DNA from 3 places in the Planococcus sp. MB-3u-03 genome. Region 2 is predicted to be linked to each of the others. Evidence: riboswitches for the same ligand, from Rfam matches in the RefSeq annotation. Region 2 holds a riboswitch; each other region holds the start of a gene.
The links. Region 2 has a riboswitch for cobalamin ahead of CW734_RS17000 (cobyric acid synthase). Riboswitches for the same ligand answer to the same signal wherever they lie in the genome.
Positions count from the first base shown of each region.

Region 1: it holds a riboswitch for cobalamin, as region 2 does, so the genes downstream of both, CW734_RS05375 (hypothetical protein) here and CW734_RS17000 (cobyric acid synthase) in region 2, are expected to answer to the same signal.
Region 3: it holds a riboswitch for cobalamin, as region 2 does, so the genes downstream of both, CW734_RS14460 (ABC transporter substrate-binding protein) here and CW734_RS17000 (cobyric acid synthase) in region 2, are expected to answer to the same signal.

Region 1 covers NZ_CP025135.1:826,490-828,760, forward strand. The annotation lists gene CW734_RS05370 (ABC transporter substrate-binding protein) at 1-492, opposite strand, end outside; gene CW734_RS05375 (hypothetical protein) at 489-1,019, opposite strand; cobalamin riboswitch at 1,200-1,379, opposite strand; gene CW734_RS05380 (MerR family transcriptional regulator) at 1,787-2,271, shown strand, end outside.
Region 2 covers NZ_CP025135.1:3,152,377-3,154,647, forward strand. The annotation lists gene CW734_RS17000 (cobyric acid synthase) at 1-1,156, opposite strand, end outside; cobalamin riboswitch at 1,262-1,446, opposite strand; gene CW734_RS17005 (cysteine hydrolase family protein) at 1,589-2,113, shown strand.
Region 3 covers NZ_CP025135.1:2,637,830-2,640,100, forward strand. The annotation lists gene CW734_RS14460 (ABC transporter substrate-binding protein) at 1-945, opposite strand, end outside; cobalamin riboswitch at 1,293-1,474, opposite strand; gene argS (arginine--tRNA ligase) at 1,519-2,271, opposite strand, start outside.

The sequences.
Region 1 (2,271 bases), 1.1 Mb from region 2:
TTGTTCGATATCGCCGTATACTTCATCGAATGAAGTAGCCGATTCGATAACGAATACCGGAATGTCGGCATCTTCAAGTTGGGAAAGGGCAGGCGGTGCCTCGCCGGTTGAATAAGCCAAAACGACATCCGGGTCGAGCTGGATGATTTTCTCGGCATTGAATTCCACGGAATCACTGACGCGTTCGATGTCCTGTGCCGCTTCCGGGTAGTTGTCATAGTCGGTAACGCCGACCAATTGATCGCCGGAATCGAGTGCAAAGACGATCTCGGTGTTGCTCGGGATGAGCGACACGATCGTTTCAGGCGCTTGCTCGAATTCGAGTTCTTCGCCGCGGTCATCGGTGACCGTGTACGGTGCGTCGCTTGCAGTTTCAGTTGGCGTTTCTTCTGTTGTTTCGTCTGTTGCCGGTACTTCGGCAGTATCATCTTGGCAAGCACCGAGTGTTAAAGAGAGTGGAATGCTGAGTAAGAGAAATGATTTGATTTTCACGAGTGAGTCTCCTTTTTCTTCATGCGTTTTGTTGGATAGGATTTGCTGACGAATGGGATTTCATCGACGCCGTGCTGCTTATTGGCATACACGGCCATGACAAAAAAGACATTGGCGAGCAGGTTGGCATAGTCCATCAAATGCTCCGGCACTTCGCGCTCAAGCATCACATGGTGCAGGGCGCGGACGGACTTTTTCGCTTCGCTGCGGCAGACGTGAAGAATGCACGCAGCGTGGGTTCCTTGCGGCAGGACGAACTGGCCGATTTCCTCTTTCACTTCCGCCACGTAGCGGTCGTACAAGTCGCTGAGCTCGGCGAGGTCTTGTTCGGTAATCGCGAGTTTCCCGCGCACCGAGCCGTTCAAGTGATAAACCATCGGCTGCAGGCAGCGCAAATCATCGATGATTTGCGGGACATCGTTGACCGCGATGGCTTCGCCGATCCGTGTCGTCAAGGAATCGGTGCGGATCTCGAAATCGACCGTCGAAGCGCTTTCCCGCATGAACGGGTAGCACAGGTAGCGCATGTTTTTTTTTCATTTGTTCACCTCCTGGATAGAATCCGTAAATATCAGCAGACGTATCGCTTTCAAAAAGAGACAAAAAAAGCCACTCTCAACGAAGAGAGTGGCACGATTGCGAATATCCAGCACAAGGCTGTCCATAGGAAAAAGTTGCCGTAGATCCTCTTATCTTCCGAAGAGCAAAAATACGTTCAGAAAAAGGTAGGTCTCCTGGCTTGTGCATCGCTTTACTCTAAGGCCTTCCCGGGTCTCCCCAGTGGCATCTCTTATTTCATACGCACTTACAGTTGCGGAAACAGCTCCGGATTTTCACCGGATTCCCTGTTACGCTGACGAATCAGCACCTTTTCCCTGCATGATTATTTACTTAGTTTCAGTGTAGCACTTTTGATTTGGATTTAGGAGAGGAGAATGAAATTGTTTGGAGCTTGAATAAAGGTTACAGGGGAGGCACCGCGTCGGCCGCTTTGGGCATGGCTCCGTACATAGGCGAATGGATCATAATCAGTATTTCACTAGGAGTTGAAAAACGTTCGTAAAAGTCATCGAGAACCAGCGAACGTTCGTAAAGTGTTTTGGTATGTTTACGAACATTTTTCGCGCTTTATTAAGCTGTTTTGAGAGCGTTCGGAAAAGTGTACTTTTACGAACGGTTTTTGGACTAAGGGTCCATATGCTTATAAAATTTACAGAAAAGTTTATACCGCCTGTTGACTCTTCCGTTTACGGCAGAGTTATACTAATAATGAAAGCACAAACGGAGGTGGCTTATGTATAGTATTGGGAAAGTGGCAAAAGAATTAAACCTGACTGTTCGAACACTGCGCTATTACAATGAAATCGATCTATTAACACCTTCCCGAATTGCAGATTCAGGTTATCGTTATTATTCAAAAGAAGATATTCTAATTCTGCAGCGGGTTATCGCTTTAAAGAAACTAGGATTTCAATTAGAACAGATCAAATCTATTTTAAATGAAAATGACTGGGAGGACATTTTTGAAGAGCAATTGATTATTATTGCAAAAGAAAAAGCACACCTTGATTATCTGGAAAAAATGCTCAGGTTAACCCAGCAACTATCTTTTATTGAACAAGACATTAGTTGGACCAACCTATTCCAATACATAGGGCAAACGGGAGAAGATCAAGTTAAGCAAATGGCTTATTTGAAAGAATACTTTAGTGAAAAAGAAAGGAAGGTTTTTAACAATCCCCTATTTCATATGGGTGAGAAGGAATCTATGGACATAGT
Region 2 (2,271 bases):
TTACTTGCTTGCCGGTCATTAAAACGGTTTTCTTATCCCCGACAAACACCGTGTCCACCGGCAGCAAGGAAAGGCCGCTTGCCGCTCCGCCTTCCCCGTCAACCGCTTCATGATCTACGAGTGATTCCCCAAGCAATTGAAAACCTCCGCAAACCCCAAAGATCTTGGTGCCTTGCTCGTGCAGCTGTTGAATCGCTCGATCAAAGCCGTTTTCTTTGAGCCACGCAGCATCAGCCAATGTGTTTTTGGTTCCGGGAATGACGAGCAGGTCAGGTGTACCGAGATCTTCGACTTTTCCGACCAAACGAACGCCCGTTTCCGGTTCATCGAAAAACGGGTCTATATCTGTGAAATTCGAGATTCGTGGGAGCCGGATGACGGCTATATCTACAGCAAACTCTCCTGGTTTCGGTTTTTTAAACCGCAGCGATGACAATGCAAGAGAATCTTCTGCATCGATTTGGACATCGAGATAAGGCAAGACCCCGAGCACCGGAATGCCTGTTTCTTTCTCCAGCCAGTCAATGCCATCATCGAGCAGCTCACGCATGCCACGGAATTTATTGATGATGATTCCTTTTACACGAATTCGTTCCGATTCATCGAGCAAAGCGAGCGTTCCGACGATAGCGGCGAACGCACCACCCTTGTCGATATCCACCACTAAAATGACGGCGGCATCTGCCAAGTGGGCCATGCGCATATTGGCAATGTCTTTATCCTTCAAATTGATTTCTGCAGGGCTACCGGCACCTTCAAGTACCAGCACGTCAAAATCCTGCTGCAGCCTGCGCATCGACTGCTCGACCGCCGGCATCACTTGCTGCAAGAAATCGTCGCGATAGGTTTTTGCATTCATGTCCATAAAGTGCCGGCCATGGACAATGACTTCTGACACCATGTCCTGCTTTGGCTTGAGCAAAATTGGATTCATATCAAAAGTCGCCGGAATACGGGCTGCTTCTGCTTGAACGCCCTGCGCCCTGCCGATTTCGCCGGCTGCTTCTGTCACAAACGAATTCAGCGCCATGTTCTGTGATTTAAACGGAGCCACACGGAAGCCATCGTCTGAAAAAATTCGGCATAGCGCTGTACAAATCAAGCTTTTCCCCACATCGGAAGCTGTTCCTTGAATCATAATCGAAACTGCTGGCATACTTTTCCCTCCACTCGCCAAAATAGAAAAATCCCCCGCGTGCCGCAAGGGATTGAGAAAAAACAGCAAAAAAAAGGCTGACTTCCAGCTTGTCCTTGCAAGCAAACGGGCATCCGCATAAAGGCAGGTCTCCTGGCTCGTGATCATCGCCTTCTGAATCTTCCCGAAGCATCGCTTCAGTGGCTTTTTCAGATGGCTCTCACTTACAGTGGCGGGACCGCGCCGGAATTCAACCGGCTTCCCTTTTAACTCATGTTCAAGACATAAGCAACTTTATGCATTGGATTCAAACTCTATTTTTCTTTTCATTATATACACAGTCATTCTTTCCTCACTAGCTTTACTTTTTTCATCTGTTACACCAACTGCTATACAAGCAATCGCACGCTCTATAAAATAAGAGAAAACACTAACTGAAGAGGAGAATGCCCGATGCCAAAGACAGCTTTATTAATCGTTGATGCCCAAAACGAGATGTTCGACCCAGCCAATCCCGTCCATCAAAGTGAACAATTGCTGGAGAATTTGCAGTCGTTGATCAAAAAAGCGCGTTCAGCCGATGTTCCCGTCATTTATGTGCAGCATAACGACGCCGGCCTTGTAGAAGGCACCGACTTTTGGCAAATCCATTCGTCCGTCACTCCTGAAGAAAGGGATACCGTCGTTCAAAAATGGACGCCTGATTCCTTCCATGAAACAAAGTTGCTAGAGGTATTGAAAAACAATGGCATCCAAAACCTTGTCATTGCCGGCAACCAGACTGAGCATTGTATAAATGCGACCACACGCAGCGCCAGCCAGCTGGGATTTGACGTGACACTCGCCAAAGACGCACACGGCACTTGGGATTCGGAAACAATGAGCGCACAGGAAATTATCGACCACCATAATGGCCTATTAAGCGAGTTTGTCACCTTGCAGGAGACGAAGGATATCGAGTTTTTGGGACGAGCTTAAATAACCCACGTACCTCGATAAAAAATTACAATTACTCTTCCCGGAATTTATTTTGGGAGGAGTTTTTTTATGAGAAAGTGAAGCTTTTGAGTTATGCATAAGATGCAGTCCACTAAAAAAGAAGAAACTCATATTAGAGTTTCTTCACTTCCAGTAAT
Region 3 (2,271 bases), 510 kb from region 2:
TGCCAATGTCATCAAGCCTTCCGTCAAACGCGGGCCTGGGCGCGTGACAGTATCAGGGTTCAATTCATGAATGGCATCTTCTTGCACAGCCGTCACATCTGCATAACCGCTGCGCTCTTTGATCAATTCAGCAGCATTTTCGATATAACCGCCTTCTGTGGTGATGATGATTTCAGGGTTTGCCGCAACAACTGCTTCCGGATCCATGCTGATCCAGCCTTCTTCGCCTCCTGCGACATTTTCAGCTTGAATCATTGTCAGCATTTCATGGATGAACGTACCTGTACCGGCTGTATAAAGTTCCGGTTCGCTGCCAATCTCTACGAAGACCGATTTGGATTCGTCGACACCAGCCGCCAGTTCTTCAACTTCCGCGACTTGCGCTTCCATTTCCTCGATTAACCCGTCTGCTGCTTCCACTGCGCCTGACACTTGGCCGATGACGGAAATCGTTTCATATACTTCATCAAATGTTTCTGCGTTTTCTACGACAAAGACATTCAATCCGGCATCACGCAGCTGCTGATATCCTTCAGTTCCCATGCCAAGCCCTGATTCATGGGCCAAAACGACATCCGGCTGCAGGCTGATGATTTTCTCTACATTGAATTCTTGGCCGCCGATTTTTTCTAGATCTGCTACTTCTTCCGGATAATTGTCGAAATCCGAAACGCCGACCATTTTTTCGCCCAGCCCAAGCTCATAGGCGATTTCTGTATTAGAAGGAATCATCGAAACAAATGATTCCGGTTCTTCTTCGATGACTACTTCATCGCCCATTGCATCGACTAAGGTAACCGGGAATTCCGCTTCCGCTACTTCCGACGGCGGTTCAGCCGGTGTTTCTACATCTTGATCTTCGACAGGTGCCGCTTCGTCGCCGCATCCAGCCAGTACAATTGCGGCCATTCCTGCAGCCGTCCCGAATTTCCATATATTTTTCATCCTTATTCCTCCTGGTGTTTTGTTTTTTCCCTACCAAGCGCTCGCTCGGGGGCTCACAGGATGTGAGTCAGCTAAGCGTTGCGACAGGACGTCGCGCATTTAGCTTAGCCTCCATTCAGCCGCTTACGCTTTTCTTGGTGGCTAGTTCCAGCGCCTAGCTCCTCGGGTCATAAGCCACTCTGGCTGTGCGGCAAAAAGCGCCGCTTCGCCAGATTGTCTTATGCCTGTCGGAGCTGAACAGCCGCTTCCACATTTCATTAAAAAAGTCCCCTGCATAAAGGATGCAGAGGACTTACAGGACGGGTTCGCAAAAAACAAGCGCGTCCGGCCTGTCCTCGCAAGCTTTCGGTTCGGTGTTCATGAAGGCAGGTCTCCTGGCTTGTGGTCATCGCTTGCTGCGCCTTCCCGGGATCTCCTAGTGGCCTTGCAGTTTGCTCTCACATACAGTGGCGGGACCGCGCCGGAATTGCACCGGCTTCCCTTTTAACTCATGTTCTTAGACATAAGCACCTTCATGATTGCTATTCAGTTGATTTGATGACTCCATTATACACCGAAAGCTCTAGTTGTCTTCTACATTTTTTCAGGAGCTTGGACGCCGACTGTCTTCAAGGCATTTGCGAGTGTCGTCTTAACCCCTTCGATCAGGGCAAGGCGCGAACGCGTCAATTCTTCATTGCTAGCATCCAATACTTTATTGGCGTTATAGAAACTGTGGAAGTTCGACGCCAGTTCATGGATATAAGTCGTGACGCGGTGAGGCGCACGGAGTTTTGCAGCATCTGCGATGACTTGTGGGAAATCGCCGATTTTCTTCAATACTTCGATTTCCTTTTCGTCCGTCAACAGCTCCAGATGCTCAGTCGAAGCGGTGAAGTTCTGCTCCGCTGCCTGGCGCAAGATCGAGCAGATGCGCGCATGTGCGTACTGGGAATAATAAACCGGGTTTTCGTTGGACTGGGAAACGGCCAAATCCAAGTCGAAATCCATATGGGAATCGCCGGAGCGCATCGCAAAGAAATAACGGACCGCGTCTAGGCCGACCAAGTCGACCAATTCGCGCATCGTCACGGCTTTACCGGTACGTTTGCTCATTTTCATTTTCTCGCCGTCTTTATACAATTGCACCATTTGGATGATGCTCACTTCAAGCGTATCGCGGTCGTAGCCAAGCGCTTCGATTGCTGCTTTCATGCGTGGGATGTAGCCGTGGTGGTCAGCTCCCCAAATATTGATGAGCTTGTCGAAACCGCGCTGGATTTTGTCTTCGTGGTAAGCGATATCCGGTGTCAGATACGTATACGTGCCGTCGTTTTTGATGAGCAC